2 regions of the Tissierella carlieri genome follow, and region 1 is predicted to be linked to the other one. Evidence: riboswitches for the same ligand, from Rfam matches in the RefSeq annotation. Region 1 holds a riboswitch; the other holds the start of a gene.
What was found. Region 1 has a riboswitch for tetrahydrofolate ahead of KQI38_RS18450 (folate family ECF transporter S component). Riboswitches for the same ligand answer to the same signal wherever they lie in the genome.
Positions count from the first base shown of each region.

Region 1 (9,394 bases):
CGGACAAATAAGGCTCAAAAGTTTTTTGTACTTAACAATGTTCGTGTGGATTTAGATGGACGACAAGCATTTCTCAATGATAAATTGGTTGATATTACACCACAAGAGTTTGATTTGCTAGTTGTATTGATTCGAAATCGAAATATTGCTCTTTCACGTGAAAAGTTACTAGAACTAGCATGGGGATATGATTTTGAAGGTGATACAAGAACAGTAGATGTTCATATCACAAAGTTGCGGAAAAAACTAGGATTGGATAATTACATAAAGACAGTATATAAATTAGGATATAGACTGGAGGTGCTGGATTGAAGTTCAGAACATTCATTGCCACCTTTACTTTATTTTTGATAATATTTTTTGCCAGCTTGTTTTTTATTTCAGCTTTTATTTTTAATAATCAGATGACTATTATAAAGGAACGAGGAATAAATGAGCACTATTTCATTTCTTCTTCATTTGGTAAAGACCTAATGGCTGTTGTCAATCGTGGAGGAGACTTAGATGAAGCAATAGAGCAGCTTTTTGATTTCTATACAGAGTACTATCAAAAGCAAAATGTATTCTTAGAATTATTTTCGCAAGAGGAGATGATATACAGTAGTTTATCAGAACGTCAAGATAAATTAGGACATTATTCCACAGAAACAGGTATGAGAAAAGCAACTTTTGAAAATATAGGTGATGGCGTTTATTTTAAGGTCATTGGAGAATTGCCGGGAACTGATAATAAATTTAACATTCAGTATCTTTACGATATTTCGGGTGAATTGAAGGGATGGAAGGATATACAGCGTATTTTGTTGTTAGTTGGTATCATGTTTGCCATTATTTTAGCCGTAAGCCTTCAATATCTTCTAGGACGTGTTTTCAAACCATTGGATATGGTGTCAGCTGCCTCAAAAAAAATTGCTGATGGACAATATGATAACCGTATTACCGTATCTGGAAGCAATGAAATTGCTGAAATGGCAGGGAGTTTCAATAACATGGCAGAGGAAATCCAACGACGCATTACTCAACTTGCGGAAGCGTCGGAGCAAAAACAGCAATTTATAGACAATTTAGCACATGAGATACGCACCCCCCTTACTTCGGTCTATGGATTCGCTGAATATATTCAGAAAGCTACTATAAGTGACGAAGAAAAAATACTAGCTGCCGATTATATAATGTCTGAAAGTCAACGTATGCTCAATATATCGAACAGACTTTTAGAGTTAGCTACATTAAGGAACCAGAAAATTAAAATGAAAGAAGTAGATGTAAAAAGTCTATTTGAACATACTTATAAATCCCTTGCGGCAAGGCTGACTGAAAGTCAGATTTCACTTAAGTGGAAAAGTGAGATAGATACTATTTATGGCGATAGGGATTTATTACAAAGTCTGCTTCTTAATTTTACTGATAATGCTATAAAAGCTTGCAATTCTAAAGGGGTCATTATATGGAATGCTTATATTGAAAACGGATGTCATGTTCTATCTGTACAAGATAATGGTGAAGGTATTCCGCAAAATGAAATTAACAAAGTAACAGATCCATTTTATCGTGTAGATGAATCACGAAATCGAGCAAAAGGTGGTGCAGGACTTGGACTCTCTATTTGTGAACAAATAGCTCATTGTCACAATGCTATGCTTTCAATTGAATCATTACCAAATATGGGTACTATAGTAAAATTAACTTTTACAAGTTCATAACAAGTTCATAATAATTCAATAATATCTTATGATTATACTTTATTTGTGTCTATCACTAAAATAAATTTGAAAGGAGATTCATCTATGGCACAAAGAAAAGAAGTAAAGAAAAAAAGTATCTGGAGGACAGTAGCATCAAGTACAATTGCTATAGGCTTATGTGGTACGATTTTTGTAGGAGCCAGCAATACAGTAATGGCATTAGCATTGGATAAAGAGGAATCAATTCCTACAACGTACAATATCAGTACTACAGTAATTGATAAAGCTGATGATTATGTAAAGGCTGACTACAATGTTTTGGAGAACAAAATCATGTCATCTACAAATGCCAGTGCATTGCCAATTGAAGAAGCTGCTGAGATTGGGGCCCAATATCTTTGGGATATGTTTCAGATTGATTTAGAGGGTAAGACAATTTATATGTCCTACTTCGTTGACCCTTCTGTTGCCAAAGCATACTGGAGTGGCGATATTATTGAAACGGGCAGTGATATTTCAGATGGACCACCAACTTACAGATTCGTCATCGAAGCTATATCTGGTAAAAGAAATTCTGTTTCAAAGCAATACGGAAGAAAAGAAACAACTGTACCTTTTAACTATCAAAAAGTTACAGAAGAGTACAGAGATAATTGTGATGAATACCTACAGTTAGCAAAGCAATTTACTGAAAAACATTTTGGAACTAAAGCAATTACAGCAGAGTTCAAAGATATAGCTGCATCTATCGATGGGAAAAGTATTCCAGCTGGAAAATCGCCTTCTGATGCAGATAGTGTTATAAGAGCCTATGAAATATTTGTTGTTGTCATTGTAACCGATGAGGAAGGACAGCAAACAGAAGTCACCATATCAACTGATAGCAAAAATCTCCAAACTATTAATACTATCGATCCTGATAGGAACAATGATGATAATTATCTTGGTTAATAAAAAAGGTTTTTAAGGGTTATTGGGTTATATATTATAATTAATTTATGATATGCTCTTTATTGTTTCAGTAAAAAACTATTGTATATTTTTATGGGAGTCAAAAAACTACATTTTACTTCTTAAATACTTAGGGAAATTACTAATCAAGGGTAGATATCCTTGACTTTAAGTAGTATAATATATTAATGAATCCCACTTTATTGTGGGATTTTTAGATTAAAATTTCAATTAAGGAGAGAAGTAGATGAATGAATTTTCAAGAACCGAGCTTTTGCTTGGAGTTGAAGGTGTAGATAAATTAAGAAACTCATTTGTTGCAGTATTTGGTATAGGTGGAGTTGGATCATTTACAGTAGAGGCTTTAGTAAGAAGTGGAGTAGGTAATATTGCCATAGTTGATGATGATAAGGTCTGCTTAACAAATATAAATAGACAGTTGATAGCAACAAGAAAGACTATAGGAAAACACAAGGTTGAGGTCATGAGAGATAGGATATTGGAAATAAATCCAAAAATTAATGTAGAGATACATCAGACCTTCTACACTGTAGATAATGCAGATGAGTTTGATCTATCTAAATATACTTATGTAGTAGATGCTATTGATACTGTCTCTTCAAAGTTAACTCTAATTGAGAAAGCAAAGAAATGTAACACTCCAATTATTAGTTGTATGGGCGCAGGAAATAAATTAGACCCAACTAGGTTTGAAGTAACTGATATATATAAGACAAGTATATGTCCTCTTGCCCGAACAATGCGTTCTGAGTTGAGAAAAAGAGATATTGATTCCTTAAAGGTGGTATATTCAAAGGAACCAGCATTAAAACCTATAGAAAACGAAGAAGATAACTGTAAAAATAAATGTGTTTGTCCTCCAGGTACAGCTCGTAAATGTACTATTAGAAGGCAAATCCCGGGAAGTGTATCATTTGTTCCATCTGTAGCAGGTTTAATTATTGCTGGAGAAGTAATAAAGGATATCATTGAATTATAAAGAAAATAAGATATTAATTGTTAATGATAATTTAATATAGTATTAGAATAAAATTTGTTAGAGCAACTATTTATTTAGTTGCTCTTTTTGTATTTAAAATTAATAAGAAAATAATTAAAGTAGGTACGTGGTTAGAAGAAATTCATAATCCTTTATAAATTTCTCTAGAGATGAAAAAAATATCTATAAATTAGCTTATAAATGCAAATACTGTTTAGAAAATACTAAATGATTGTAATCATTACTATATAGGGAGATGAAAATATGAATGAAGAAAGGAAAAATAAAAGGAAAAAAAGGTTTGAATTTCCCACAGCCTTTACAGTTTTATTTATAATTCTAATACTTGCTGCTATATTAACTTATATAGTTCCAGCAGGATTTTATTCAAAATTACAATATGATTCAGATCAGAATGTTTTTTTGGCAGAAAATCATCAGGGGGAAATAAACACACTTCCGGCGACCCAAGAAACACTAAATACCTTAAACATTAGGATGGATATTAGTAAGTTTACAGATGGTAGTATTAAAAAACCTATAGCCATACCAGATACTTATCAGACTATACCACAGTCGCCACAAGGAGTTTTAGCAGTTATCATGTCACCTATTGAAGGTATTATGGATACTGTTGATATTATGGTTTTTGTCTTAATCTTAGGAGGAATTATAGGTTTAGTTAATAAGACTGGAACATTCGATGCAGGGATTGCGGCCCTATCAAAGAGAACAAAGGGAAAAGAGTTTTTATTAGTAGTGTTTGTTACATCACTAATAGCCTTAGGAGGAACTACCTTTGGATTAGCGGAAGAAACAATTGCTTTATATCCTATACTTATGCCTATATTTGTAGCTAGTGGATATGATGCTATAGTTTGTATTGCAGCAATATATATGGGATCTTCAATTGGGTCCATGTATTCAACTGTAAATCCTTTTTCAGTAGTTATTGCCTCAAATGCTGCTGGAATTTCATTTAATGAAGGGCTTACATTCCGTATTATAGCTTTAGTGTTGGCTACTATAATAACTTTAATATATATCTACTACTATGCCAGAAAAGTAAAGAGAAATCCAAAGGATTCTTTAATATATGAGGATATGGAAAAGATAGAGGAAAGATTTTTGAAAAATTATGACCCTAAGAATGTAGCTCCCTTTAATTGGAGAAGAATCCTGATACTTGTTATATTTTTAGGTGCATTTCCGTTTATGATTTGGGGAGTTTCTAGAGGTGGATGGTGGTTCCCAGAAATGGCGGCATTATTTTTAGCAGTAGCTATTGTCATAGTGTTCTTGTCAGGACTATCAGAAAAAGAAGCTATTAATACATTTATAAATGGTGCAGCAGACTTAGTAGGTGTTGCACTTATAATAGGAGTTGCAAGAGCAATTAATATTGTAATGGATAATGGAATGATATCTGATACATTGCTATTCTATACATCATCTATCATTAGAAATATGAATGGTGGTATTTTTGCAGTAGTTCAGATGATACTCTTTAGTTTTCTAGGATTTTTTATACCATCTTCATCAGGGTTAGCCACACTCTCTATGCCTATAATGGCTCCACTGGCAGATACAGTAGGAGTATCTAGGGATATTGTAGTTACGGCATATAACTGGGGTCAAGGTTGGATGGCATTTATTACACCAACAGGGTTAATTTTGGCAACACTAGAAATGGTAGATGTAACATATAATAAATGGCTAAAGTTTATACTGCCACTAATGGGAATAATCGGAGTATTCTCTATGATAATGCTTATTATACAAACATTACTATAAGATTGCTTTAATCGAAAGGATGATTATATGGATAGAATCGTTGAAAGATTTAAAAAGTATATTGCTATAGATACGAAATCTGATGAAAATAGTAGTACCTGTCCTAGCACTCCAGGTCAATTGGAGCTAGGTGCTTTATTAGCGGATGAGCTAAAGGAATTGGGACTTGAAGATGTTAAGCAGGATGAAAATGGATATGTATATGCTACTCTCAAATCTAATACTGATAAGAAAGTACCGACTATAGGATTTATCTCCCACTTAGATACCAGTCCAGATTTAGATGGTAAATGTACGAACCCAAAGATTTTCACATATGAGGGCGGAGATATAGAATTAAATGAACAATATAGTATAACTATAAAAGAATTTCCTTTCCTAAGAAGTCTTATAGGTAAGGAACTTATTACAACAGATGGAACAACTCTATTAGGAGCTGATGATAAGGCTGGAATTTCTGCAATTATGGATGCAATAGAATATTTGATCAAACATCAAGAAATAAAACATGGAGATATTAAGATTGGATTTACACCAGATGAAGAAATTGGAAGAGGAGCAGATTTATTTGATATAAAGAACTTTAAAGCAGACTTTGGATATACTGTTGATGGGGGTCATGTAGGTGAACTGGAATATGAAAATTTTAATGCTGCAAGTGTGAAGATAGAAATCCAAGGAAAAAACGTACATCCAGGTACGGCAAAAAATATTATGGTAAATTCACTTAGAATAGCCATGGAAATTGAATCCATGCTGCCAGTAAATGAAAAACCAGAATATACAGAGGGCTATGAAGGATTTTATTTATTAGATGAAATAACTGGAAGCATAGACCATACAGTTATTAGCTATATTATTAGAGATCACTGTAAGGATAGGTTTGATAAGAAGAAGGAAGATTTTAGAAAGATAATAAATTTCTTAAATGATAAGTATGGAAATATAATTACTATAGAGATTAAAGATAGCTATTATAATATGAAAGAAAAAATCGAACCACATATGGAAATCATTGAACTTGCTAAAAGGTCTATGATAGAATTAGGAATTCAGCCAATTATTCAACCTATTAGAGGGGGAACTGATGGGGCGAGGCTTTCCTATATGGGTCTTCCGTGCCCTAATATCTTTACGGGAGGTTATAATTTTCATGGAAGATTTGAGTTTATCCCAACAGAATCAATGAAGCTAGCATCACAGTTAATTGTAAAAATTGTTGAAAATAACGCAAAATAATCAAGTAAAGGGTAGTCAATTAATATAAAAAATCAAAGATGTGAAGAAAATAAAGTTTTCACATCTTTGATTTTTTAAAATTATATTATTACCTAAAATCAAATTGCTTTATTATTATATCATTTATTGCCTTTAACAGTATTGCATATACAGGAATTGAAAGTGCTTGTTTAATACCAGCTTTCCACATATAGAACCATATAGTATTTCTACCAAAAAGTAAAGATGTGAATATAGGTACCACTATTACAGAAGTTATGGTTTGCCCAACAAAAACTCCAATAAAGATTTTCCATAGTTTATAATCTGGATATTTATCTCCTAGAAATCTTGTTACAAGTATTGGTATTGCTCCAGTTAAAGCTGATGTTAAAGTAAATAAGGGATTAAATGACCCTGTTGAAGATGGTCTAATTAGAAAGCCTACTACATCAGCTAATCCTCCAACTATAAATCCCATTAAAGGCCCAAGGGCATAGCCTGAAAATATTATAGGAAATCCTCCAAAACTTATGCTTCCTATTCTCATGGTGTTGATGGCTACGGATAGTGCTACAAATATAGCTCCGTAAGCGATTTTTTTTGTTGTAAAACGACTTTCTTTAATCATTAAAAAAACTCCTTTCTTTTATGACCTGCACATAAGAAAGAAGCCTTATGAGCAGTGAACGCGATAACAAACCGCAAGCATAGCTTTTCGTCTTGAGACAACGTTCCATTCTCAAACACTTAACGCTTGTTATCTACTCTGTCATATATTATTTTATTTTCCAAATTCTATAATAACATATATTAGAATTAATTTACAGATAATTTGTTTATTTATAGATTTTAATTTGCATGGACGAGATTTTAAATATCCAGTAATAAGGTGTTTTTACAGGATATTAATATTATAGTGAAGTTAATTTCCTATGGAAATTGTACATAAGGTAATTCTTGACTATGATCAGGATGGAATGCTTTGGAAAATTCTAATGGACCAAACAGCTTTTAATCTGGTTGTTCCTTAATCAGAACTGAAATTTTAATTACAAAATTTTCATATCCTACAACAGATAACTCATCTAAAACCGCATCTTCAAAAAAATATTCTGTTGGTTGTAGTTGATGCTGCTCTGTAAAGGTAAGTATTTTTTCATAAGTTTCTTCAATTGAGGAATAGCCATTTGTATGATATGCAGTTAAGTATCGACCTGCCTTTTTAAGATAAATATCAGCCTTTAGTAGTTGGGTAGAAACCTTTGTGTAGAAATAATCATAGGCATTAAAATCCATTTCAAGAATATTTGAACTATTAATCATCTGACCCACAGAATAAGGGATAAAGATATTATTTTCTATACAAGATTTTATGTGATTTGCAAAGGATATGAATACACTGCGTTCTCCTGTCCATGGTAGAGTAGGTGTCAAAAGCAATAACTCTTCCTTTTCTTCGGATATAGAAATATTTTTTGTATCTGCATTAAATAGAGATTTAGTAAGCTGTGATTTTTGTGAAATTAATTCCTTCATGGCAAGAAGCCGATCAATTTTTTTGTCAATTTCATCTTCCTGTTTATTTAATAAATCAATAAGTTTTTCTGGTCCCCGTATATCTAAATAAGCTTTAATTTCTTTCAATGGCATTCCCAATTCTTTTAATGCAGATATGACATAGAAAGGTTCAACTTGAAAAACAGAATAATATCTATATTCATTTTGTCCTTTTAGTTCTGGAGAAAATATGCCTATTTGGTCATAATGGAATAAAGTATGTTTTGTAACACCTACAATTTTTGCAAATTCTCCAGTTGTAAAGTAATTTTGTAAGTTTTTATTCATAAATAAAATCTCCTCTTGACTATCGGGTAACACTATACTTTATTATAATCAATGTTATATAAATTATCAATAGGAGGAAATCACCATGAAAAATTCGATAGATAAGGAATTTAATTTCTATTCACTTTTTAAATTTGCCCTTCCAACTATAGTGATGATAGTTTTTATGTCATTGTATACAATTGTTGATGGATTATTTGTATCTCGTTTTGTTGGAACAACAGCATTATCAGCAGTTAATATTGTATATCCAATTTATAATGTAATTATTGCCATAGGGCTCATGTTTGCTACGGGAGGAAGTGCAGTGATTGCTAAAAAAATGGGAGAAGGGGAAAGTCAAGCTGCAAGAGAAAACTTTAGTTTGATTGTTTTAGTTGGTGTTATGATAGGTTTGATTATTTTGGTATTAGGTATTGCTTTTATTAAACCCCTAGTAGTTTTATTAGGAGCCAATGAAGTAGTACTTCAGCTATGCCTTGACTATGGGAGAACATTTTTATTTTTTACTCCCCTTGCCATACTTCAAATGCTGTTTCAATGTTTTTTTGTTACTGCTGGAAAACCTGAGCTTGGACTTATAATGACTATTGTTGGTGGTTGTACAAACATTGTACTTGATTATATCTTTATTGTTCCAATGCAAATGGGTATTGTAGGTGCTGCAATTGCTACTGGAATCGGTATTACAATTCCAGCTGTTTTTGGGGTACTCTATTTTACTTTCCTCAGAAAGGGAACATTATATTTTGTAAAACCAAAGCTAGATAAAAAAGTTCTATGGGACAGCTGCTTTAACGGTTCATCTGAAATGGTGAGCAATATTGCACTTGCTGTGGTTACCTTTTTATATAATATAATAATGATGAAGTATTTAGGAGAAAATGGTGTTGCAGCA
Region 1 covers NZ_JAHLOH010000050.1:53,489-62,882, reverse strand. The annotation lists gene KQI38_RS18480 (response regulator transcription factor) at 1-312, shown strand, start outside; gene KQI38_RS18475 (sensor histidine kinase) at 309-1,703, shown strand; gene KQI38_RS18470 (hypothetical protein) at 1,788-2,636, shown strand; gene KQI38_RS18465 (tRNA threonylcarbamoyladenosine dehydratase) at 2,884-3,636, shown strand; gene KQI38_RS18460 (YfcC family protein) at 3,901-5,430, shown strand; gene pepT (peptidase T) at 5,458-6,669, shown strand; gene KQI38_RS18450 (folate family ECF transporter S component) at 6,758-7,279, opposite strand; THF riboswitch at 7,330-7,422, opposite strand; gene KQI38_RS18445 (MerR family transcriptional regulator) at 7,663-8,496, opposite strand; gene KQI38_RS18440 (MATE family efflux transporter) at 8,582-9,394, shown strand, end outside.

Region 2 (9,394 bases), on a different contig from region 1:
AATAGTAATTTATTTATACCAACCCTTGATGATAATCCAGCTGCTAGTACTATTCCTTCAACATTCATATTTATCTCCTTTATTACTAAACTCTACCAGTTAGTATAGATTTTATAGCATCTTCAATTTCTGCATATCCTGTACATCTACATAAGTTTGATTGAAGCCATTCTTGTATTACTGTATCATTAGCATCAGGGTGGATTTTAGATAGTGAATGACAAACCATTAAAAATCCAGAAGTGCAATAGCCACACTGAAAAGCAAAGTTTTCGACGAAAGCTTTTTGGATTGGTGCGTCCTTTAATCCCTCTATAGTCAGAACTTTTTTTCCTATAGCCTCTACTGTGAGCATTAGACAGGATTTTATAGGCCAATCATCTACTAGAACTGTACATGCTCCACAATCTCCATTTTCACATCCAGGCTTTGTTCCTGTAAGACCTAGTTTAGCTCTAAGAGTATACAGTAAGGTATCAGAAGGCTTCGTAAGCACCTCTCTATCCTCTCCATTTATATTTAAAGTTAAAACAGTAGGATTCAGTATCTCTAGCATTTAGCCTACCTCCTTAAATTTATCAAATAACTCAGATAGCATGTCATGCAGTATGAATTTTCTATATTCTGAAGAACCACTAATATCATTCAGTATCTTACCAGGTATATTCTCAATTGACTTTTTAATTTTTTCATCCCTAGATATTGAAGTATCATTTAGGATTCGTTCAATTTCCAATGATCTAACAGGGTATTCGCATAAGCCACTAAAGGCAACGAGAACCTTACCATTATCATTTAATGCGGACATTGTGATTAATGGATAATCTATTTTTTCGTTTTTAGTTCTTTTCACATGACTATAAGGCAGAGAAAGGAATCTTGCATCTATTATTACTTCAACTAGAATTTCATCTTCTGAAAGCTGAAGTTTTTTATCGAACAAATCCATTATTTGAACAGTCTTTTTACATACATTTCCTTGAATGACTACTCTACTATTAGATAGTAAGAGAGGTAAAATAGCTTCCTTGTATATAATGGTGCCCAGTAAATTTCCACCTAATGTAATTTTGTCCTGTATTGTATGGTCTGCTATTCTTTTAACTGCTAAGCTAAGAAGCGGAAAATAATTCTTTTCTGCAATATTGGTCAAGGTTACAGCAGAGCCAATTATTAAATTACCGTTTTTGAGTTCAAATGTATTACATTCTGGAATACCTTTAATATCTATCACTGCATCAGCATATCTATTAAACATCCTCGCCATAGATATAAATTCTGTTCCGCCTCCATAATATATGGGCTTTTTGCCAAGGGATATAAGATTATTAAATAGTTCTATGGCCTCTTCAACTGTAGTTGGCTTATAATATTCAAAATCAAATGGTATCATATTTACCTCCAGTCTTAGTCTTCCATATGGATTCTGGTGAGATAGGTAAAGTATCAAATTCAGCTTCTGCTGCTAAGGATAGTGCATTGGCAAAAGCAGAAGGCATTCCAAGTATGCCATGTTCTGCTATGCCTCTTATACCGAAGGGAGCATTTGTATCGGGTGTCTCCACGAAATCAACTATATATTCTGGATTTTCTCCAAATCTTAATAGTTTATAAGTTCTTAAGGAAGTATTTTCTAATATGCCCATAGAATTGTAGACAAACTCCTCTCTAGTTGCTAAACCTAATCCCATACTCATGCCACCCATGATTACTCCCTTTGCAGCCTTAGGATTGATTGCCTTACCTATATCTATGACTGTAGCGGCCTTTCGCAATCTATAGGAATAATTTTTAGGATTGTATTCTATTTCCACTGCTTGAGCACCTACAGACCAAGAGACAGCTGGTTTACCTATGCCAGTTTCTTTATCTAATTTGGTTAACTGTTTCATAATATAATTGCCTTTTCCAATCATCTGACCATATATGGATTCACCATTAGGATATTTGTAGCCATGTACTAAATTCTTAAATCCAATGAATTTAGTAGGATCATCTTTTGAATATACTTTTTGTTCCTCTATGTCTAAATCATCAGGAGAGCATTTTAAAGCCGCAGCACCTACTTCCTTCAATTGTCTTATCAAATCATCTGCGGCATTTATAACAGCATTTCCAACCATAAATGTTGTCATGCTTGCAACAGTTTTCCAATGCTTAGGGCTTATCTGAGTATCTACATCCATATAGACGTGAATATCATTTATGTCCATTTTCATTTTCTCTGCAAGTATTTGAGCTAAAGTCGTCTTCATACCAGGTCCAATTTCGGTAGCCCCAAAGTTTAGATTAATACTACCGTCGGCATTCAATGTAAGCACGGCACCAGAAGTAGCATTAGTAGGAGAATTAGGAGATTTCCAGAAGCATGAAATACCTTTAGCTATAATGGTATTTTTTTCAGTTTTTATCAATTGACCTTCTTCCCAATTAATACTCTCTTTTAATTTGTTAAGGCAAGCTTTGAGATTTCCCACATTGCTAAGTGTTATCTTGGCTTGTGTAGGTGAGGTATCTCCTTCTGTTATTGCATTTTTCATTCTGATATCAAAGGGATCCATGTTCAGTGCTAATGCTAGTTTATCAATGATTCTTTCAATGGGAAAAGTAAGCTGTACATGGCCGAAACCACGATATGATGTAACATAACAGTGGTTAGTATAGATACTATAAGAATCACAATGAATATTTTCAATATTGTATGGACCAGAACAGTTAGTGGCCATGGATTTTGCCATACGAGGACCAGTCCCAGTATATGCCCCACAATCAACATAGTATAGACATTCTAATGCCTTAATTTTACCATCATTTGTTGCCCCTAATTTAAGCTTAGCTTTAGTTCCAATATTAGATGGCCAAGTGGATATATCTTCTTCCCTAGGGCTTGCCATTCTAACCATTCTACCGCCAACTGCGGAAGAGGCAAGATATGCAAGAAATTCCATTTGTACACTAGCCTTCCCGCCAAATCCACCTCCTACTAATGGAACACGAACTATAACATTACCCTCAGAGCTTTGATATTGAGTACTTATTTCTTCTTTAACTGCAAAGGGACCTTGTGTTGATGTGTGTATAATTGTATTTCCATTTGGTAATATCTGAGCATTAGAATTTCTAGTTTCCATAGCTAAGTGGTCTGACTGTGGAAGGAAAAATTCAGATTCAATAACAATATCAGACTCTCCCCAAGCAACCTCCATATTGCCTTTTCTTATCTTCACATGATCTGCTATATTTGTATGAGATACAGGATATACTCGAGTATCAGGACAATAATAATATCCTAGATTTTCATGTACAAGAGGAGCATTTGGCTTTAAGGCATCAGATATGGAATTAACTATAGGTAGTGGTTCATATTCTATTTTAATAAGTTTTAGAGCTTTCGCAGCTTCTTGTTCGCTATTTGCTACAACTATTGCCACAGGCTCACCAAAATATCTAACTTTATCCTTTGCAATAGGTGGTCTATCATTGATAATAGATCCAACTAATACAGGTGTATAATCACCAGTAATTATGGCTTGAACACCTTTTGACTTTAAAGCTTCTTCAATATTGATGGATTTTATAATGGCATGGGCATGAGTGCTTGTTAATATTCTTCCATGTAAAGTTTCAGGAGTTAAGGTGTCGCCATTGTACTTTCCAGTACCTGTAACTTTATCCCAAGCTTCTTTTCGTATGGTGCTGACTCCGATCCTTTTCATATTGGGCATAGAACTTTCCTCCTACTTATGTAAAATTATTATTACTAAAATATTATTGCCATGTAAAGTTAAAGTATTCAAAAGTCTATGATTTCAACTACCCTTGAAAATAAAAAGTTTTTATTAAAACATTAATTTAGTAACTTCTTTTAAATTTATTGAGGTTAAGCTCTTTTCAAAGAATCAGAGACAAGTTGAAGCTTTCCTAATGGGTTATAAAAAATGCAATTGAATAACTAGATATTCGTATAAAAGAATAAGTATTAAACATAATAAGTATAGAACTATATAAGCATAGAATTATGAAAAGGAGGTAAATGTATGGAAACAAATGAAACTTTCCAAGAGATAAAAGAAAGGTTTATAGCTGCAGACTTGGATACAAAAATTGAAATATATACAACTGTTCAAGGCTTATCAGTGGAACAATATAAAGAGCTACTCAGGGTTTTTCCAATAAAATATTTAGATAAATTGGAAAAGGCGATGTCATAATTTTAGGAGGATTGAGGGATTATATTTTCTTCAATCCTTTTTATTTGTAATAAAAATATGATATTATATATAAAACATATTATGCAGGAGGAATGGAATTGAAAAAGATACTACTGATTTTATTAGTTATTTCTCTATCTTTATCATGTCTTTTAATAGCAGCAGAGCAGCATATATTTGATATAAAACATTATAGGAGGGCTTATTTTGCACATGATATTCTACAAGTTACCGGAAAAGAATATTTTCAACTTGAAAGTATAACTAATGATATATTCATTTATTTAAGGGGAAAGGCTGGAGATGAAATCCTAGAGCCTAATTTTAATCAACGAGAAATACTACATATGAGAGATGTGCAAGTCTTATTTAAATATGGATTTATATTAAAATATATAGCTATTATATTATCCATTGGACTAATAATTTATTTTGTATTGATAGGAGAGACAAAATTAGTAGGAAAGTGGATTTATAAAGGTCTTTTTGTTAATTTGATTTTTATTGGTATTCTCGGGATCATGATATACTTTGATTTCACTAAGTACTTTACTTATTTTCATTATATATTTTTTACGAATGATCTTTGGTTATTAGATCCTCAAACTGATTTGCTAATACAAATGTTACCTGAAGAATTTTTTAGTTCTATAGCAACTAGTATAGGGTTATCTTTTTTAGGTTTTGTGGCAACAATACAAGGTATAGGATATGCTGCAACTAAGAAAGGGAGAGAGAAAAATGAAAAAGGATTTAAGTTATTTAAAAGAGAATCGTAAAGATAAGGAAGAACAGAGAGTATTAAATAATTTTTATACTAAGCAGATAAAAAAAGGTAAAACTACTCGGGCAGACATTATGGATAAAATATCTTTAGGAGTAGGCATTTTAATCCTTTTAGTTTTAATACTAAATAGATTAATAAATAATTTTATCATTTCTTTAATATTATCATTTGTTATTGCAATGTTTATGGGTATATATATAAAAAAAATAAGCCTAGAAATTAGGCGTAAAAAAATAGAAGAATTTAAAAATGAGTATAAAATAAAACTTGAAGAAGAAAAAGTATTGTCAGCTGACGAGGATATAGAGGACTATATTATAAATAGATATTATGAAAAAAAATCAGAGTTAAAATCAAGCTTCAATTTTCTAAGTAAAGATAAAATATTTAAATTATATTTTTTATTTATTGTGTTTTATATCACTGCTTATTTTTCTACTTACCCAACATATTATAAAGTAATGGGTGTAATTTCTTTTCTTATGGCAAGTTTTATAGGATCTTATAATTTAACTGAGTATATTAGGAAGAAGGACAATAAAGATTTACTTAGCAGAGATAATGATGTATAATAATGTGTAGTTAGTAAGACAGAGTAGGTAAAGAGCGTTAAGTGTTAAGGGATGGGAAGTTGCCCTTAAACGAAGGATTAAATTCTGCGATTCTTTACCGCGTCCGCTGGACCATTAAAGAATCCTCTCATCTTTAGTGTGACAGTTGCTGTCACTAACAAGAGAAAGGAGGATACAAATGAAAAATGGTAAAAGAATAGACACAAGGATACTAACACAATCAGCTTTTCTAGTGGCGTTGTCAATTGCATTGACAAGATTTGCATCTATTATGGTGCTTCCGACTTTGAGAATAGGCTTTGGAGAGTTACCAATAATGTTGAGTGGAATGTTATTTGGACCAATAGTTGGGGGAATATCTGGAGCAGCTGCAGATCTAATAGGTATTATGGTTAATCCTCAAGGACCACCTCATTTTGGATTCACTTTAAGTTCTATGTTATGGGGTATAATACCAGGGCTTTATGTTCTCTATTTCAGAAGAAAAGATACAAAGAGCAATCCATTCTCGATACTAAGAGTTTTTGCTATGGTTAGCACATGTTATATAATAATATCTTTGGGTTTAAATACTTACTGGCTATCTCAGTTATATAACAAAGGTATTATTGTGATACTACCAAGTAGAATTCTAACAGCTTTAGTTAATATACCAATTCAAAGTATGATTATCACTTACTTGATAAAATATCTTAAAAACATTGTAGCATTCTAGGAGGTTTAAATGAAAAAAGTATTAGCTTTAGTTGGTAGTCCTAGGAAAGGAAAAAATACAGATAACTTATTAGAATTTTTATTAGATGGAATTAGAGAAAATGATTATGAAATTAACAAAATATATTTAATTGATAAAAAAATAAATCCTTGTACTGGATGCGATTATTGCGGAAAGATAGAAGCCTGTGTAAGTAAAGACGATATGAGTTCTATTTATGAAGGCTTTGATAATAGTGATATAATAATATTAGCAGCACCTATTTATTTTAACTCAGTAAATGGGGTGACAAAAAATATGATAGATAGATGCCAAAAATATTGGTCCTTAAAATACTCTTTAGGTAAGCAGTACAAGCGAAATGAAGAGAGGACAGGTGTGTTTTTAGCTACAGGCGGAGCTCCCTTTGCATATAATCAGTTTAATGGCTCTATAGCTGTGATGGACTATTTTTTTAAGGCTATAAATGCTAATTACAAAGGAAACTATTTTATATCTAATACAGATGAGGAGCCTGTAGATAAAAGATTAGATGTTAAGGAAGAATTATATGAAATAGGCAAAAATATTTGGAACATAAAAGACTTCTACCTTCACAGGTAGAAGTTTTTTATAACGAATAGGAAAGTTCTACTTTAATGTTTCATATCAAGAACTTGACCATAATGAATTTTAAGCAGATCACTTAAATTTTTGATTCCGGGCAAATCGCTTATGCATTGGTCAATAAAAGCATTCTCTAATATGACATTAAAAGCTTTTCTTATATAAGGAGGTGTAAAAAATGATAAGATTTTTAACGGCTGGCGAATCCCATGGTGAATCTCTTGTAGGCATAATTGATGGAATACCTGCTAATCTATATCTGGATATAGATTATATAAATAAAGACTTGAAAAGGAGGCAGATGGGGTTTGGTAGATCAGCTAGAATGCAAATAGAGAGTGATGAAGTAAATATATTATCAGGTGTAAGTAAAAATTTTACCACGGGAAGTCCTATTACTATATCCATTAAAAATAGAGGTACAAATATTGAGTTGGTAGAGGTTACCAAACCAAGGCCAGGTCATGGAGATTTAGCAGGTGCATTAAAATATAATCAAAAGGGTGGCAGGAATATTCTAGAGAGAGCATCGGCAAGAGAAACAGCTATGCGTGTAGCCTTAGGCAGTATCTGTAAACTCCTATTAAAAGAATTTAATATAAATATTTACAGTCATGTTATAAATATAGGTGGTGTAAATTCAAATATTGATTATTACAATGGCTTGGAAATTAGGGAGCTTACTGGAGTTGATCAGTCAAGTATTAGAGTAATTGATAAATGTTCTGAGAAGAAAATGATAAATAAAATCCAAGAAGCAAAAGAAGATGGAGACACATTAGGTGGGATTATAGAAATTATAGCCAGTAATATTCCTATAGGATTAGGTAGTCATGCTAATTGGGATACAAAACTAGATGGAAGACTGGCAGCAGCATGTATAAGTATACAGGGGATAAAAGGTATTGAATTTGGATTAGGGGGTATTGCAGCATCAGCCTTAGGGTCCAAATTTCATGATGAAATTCTCTACGATGATAATAGGTATAAGAGAAGAACAAATAATGCGGGGGGAATAGAAGCTGGTATATCAAACGGAGAAGATATAGTTATAAGGGCAGCTATGAAGCCAATACCTACTCTTAAGAGACCTTTAGAGACTGTGGATATGCTGACTAAAGAGAAAGCAATTGCACAATTTGAAAGGTCAGATACATGTGCAGTTCCTTCTGCTAGTATAGTTGCCGAGTCCATGGTAGCATATATATTAGCAGACGAATTAATTAAAAAATTTGGAGGAGATTTTTTAGAGGAGATTAAGATAAATTATAATAATTATCTTAAATATTTAGAAAGCAGGTAATGAAATGGTGTGGAAACAGGTAGATAATATATGGGAAGAATTATATCAATATTTGATTGATGATAATTTTATTCTTGTAACCGATGAGAATGTATATAATATATATAAAGAAGAATTAGAGAATTTATTAAAGGGGAGAGAAGAAATATATATAATTCCTTCAGGGGAAGCCAGCAAAAACCTAGAGGAATTATCCAATATATATAGTTTATTAATCCAAAGGAATATTGATAGAAAAGGTAGGATTCTTTGTCTAGGTGGTGGAGTGGTAGGGGATTTAGCAGGTTTTGCTGCTGCGACATACAAAAGAGGGATTGAATATGTTCAGATTCCTACAACTTTATTATCTCAAGTTGATAGCAGTATAGGAGGTAAGACGGGAATAGATTTTTCTGGCCATAAAAATATAATAGGTTCTTTCCATTTTCCTTTAATAACTTTAATTTGTACTTCCTTTATTCATACATTGCCAGAAAAAGAAATCACCTGTGGACTTGGAGAAATAATTAAATATGGCTTAATCCAGGATTATAATTTTTTTAAATATATAGAGAGAAATATGAATAAAGTTTATAGTAGAGATATGAAGGTACTCTCATTTATTATAGAAAAATCTATAAAAATAAAATTGTCTATGGTAGAGAAAGATAAATTAGATGCTGGTATTAGGCAAAACCTAAACTTTGGACATACTGTTGGTCATAGTATAGAATCTTTTTTTGGATATACAAAATATAATCATGGTGAGGCAGTTATACTTGGTATGATGTATGAAAGCAATATTGCCTATGAAAGAAATCTTATAGATAAGGAATATTATAATGAAATCATAAAAGTATTGAGTCCTTTAGTGGAACAAATAATCTTTAGTAATGATGAAATAAATATTCTTTTAGAATATATGAAGAACGATAAGAAAAATAAATATGGGAAGATTTCCTTTATTTTACCTGTAGGAAGGGGTAAAGTAAATATATTTTATGATGTAGAAGAAGAACTTATTATAAAAGCAATATTAAATGATTATAAAAAGGAATAATTTATGAGAATTTTCCTATGAGTTATAAAACCAGTTGAAAATAAATTTTTTATAGTTGAAAGGGTGTAGATTTTGAAGATAGAAGGAATAAAAGCTTTAAGAGGTGAAATAAAAATACCAGGTGATAAATCTATTTCTCATAGGGCGGTAATGCTTGGCTC
Region 2 covers NZ_JAHLOH010000046.1:29,279-38,672, reverse strand. The annotation lists gene KQI38_RS16115 (nucleotidyltransferase family protein) at 1-68, opposite strand, end outside; gene KQI38_RS16110 ((2Fe-2S)-binding protein) at 86-556, opposite strand; gene KQI38_RS16105 (FAD binding domain-containing protein) at 557-1,393, opposite strand; gene KQI38_RS16100 (xanthine dehydrogenase family protein molybdopterin-binding subunit) at 1,380-3,725, opposite strand; gene KQI38_RS16095 (hypothetical protein) at 4,038-4,211, shown strand; gene KQI38_RS16090 (TIGR01906 family membrane protein) at 4,310-4,990, shown strand; gene KQI38_RS16085 (hypothetical protein) at 4,953-5,570, shown strand; THF riboswitch at 5,588-5,681, shown strand; gene KQI38_RS16080 (folate family ECF transporter S component) at 5,749-6,285, shown strand; gene KQI38_RS16075 (flavodoxin family protein) at 6,295-6,888, shown strand; gene aroC (chorismate synthase) at 7,070-8,194, shown strand; gene aroB (3-dehydroquinate synthase) at 8,199-9,233, shown strand; gene aroA (3-phosphoshikimate 1-carboxyvinyltransferase) at 9,306-9,394, shown strand, end outside.
Region 2: it holds a riboswitch for tetrahydrofolate, as region 1 does, so the genes downstream of both, KQI38_RS16080 (folate family ECF transporter S component) here and KQI38_RS18450 (folate family ECF transporter S component) in region 1, are expected to answer to the same signal.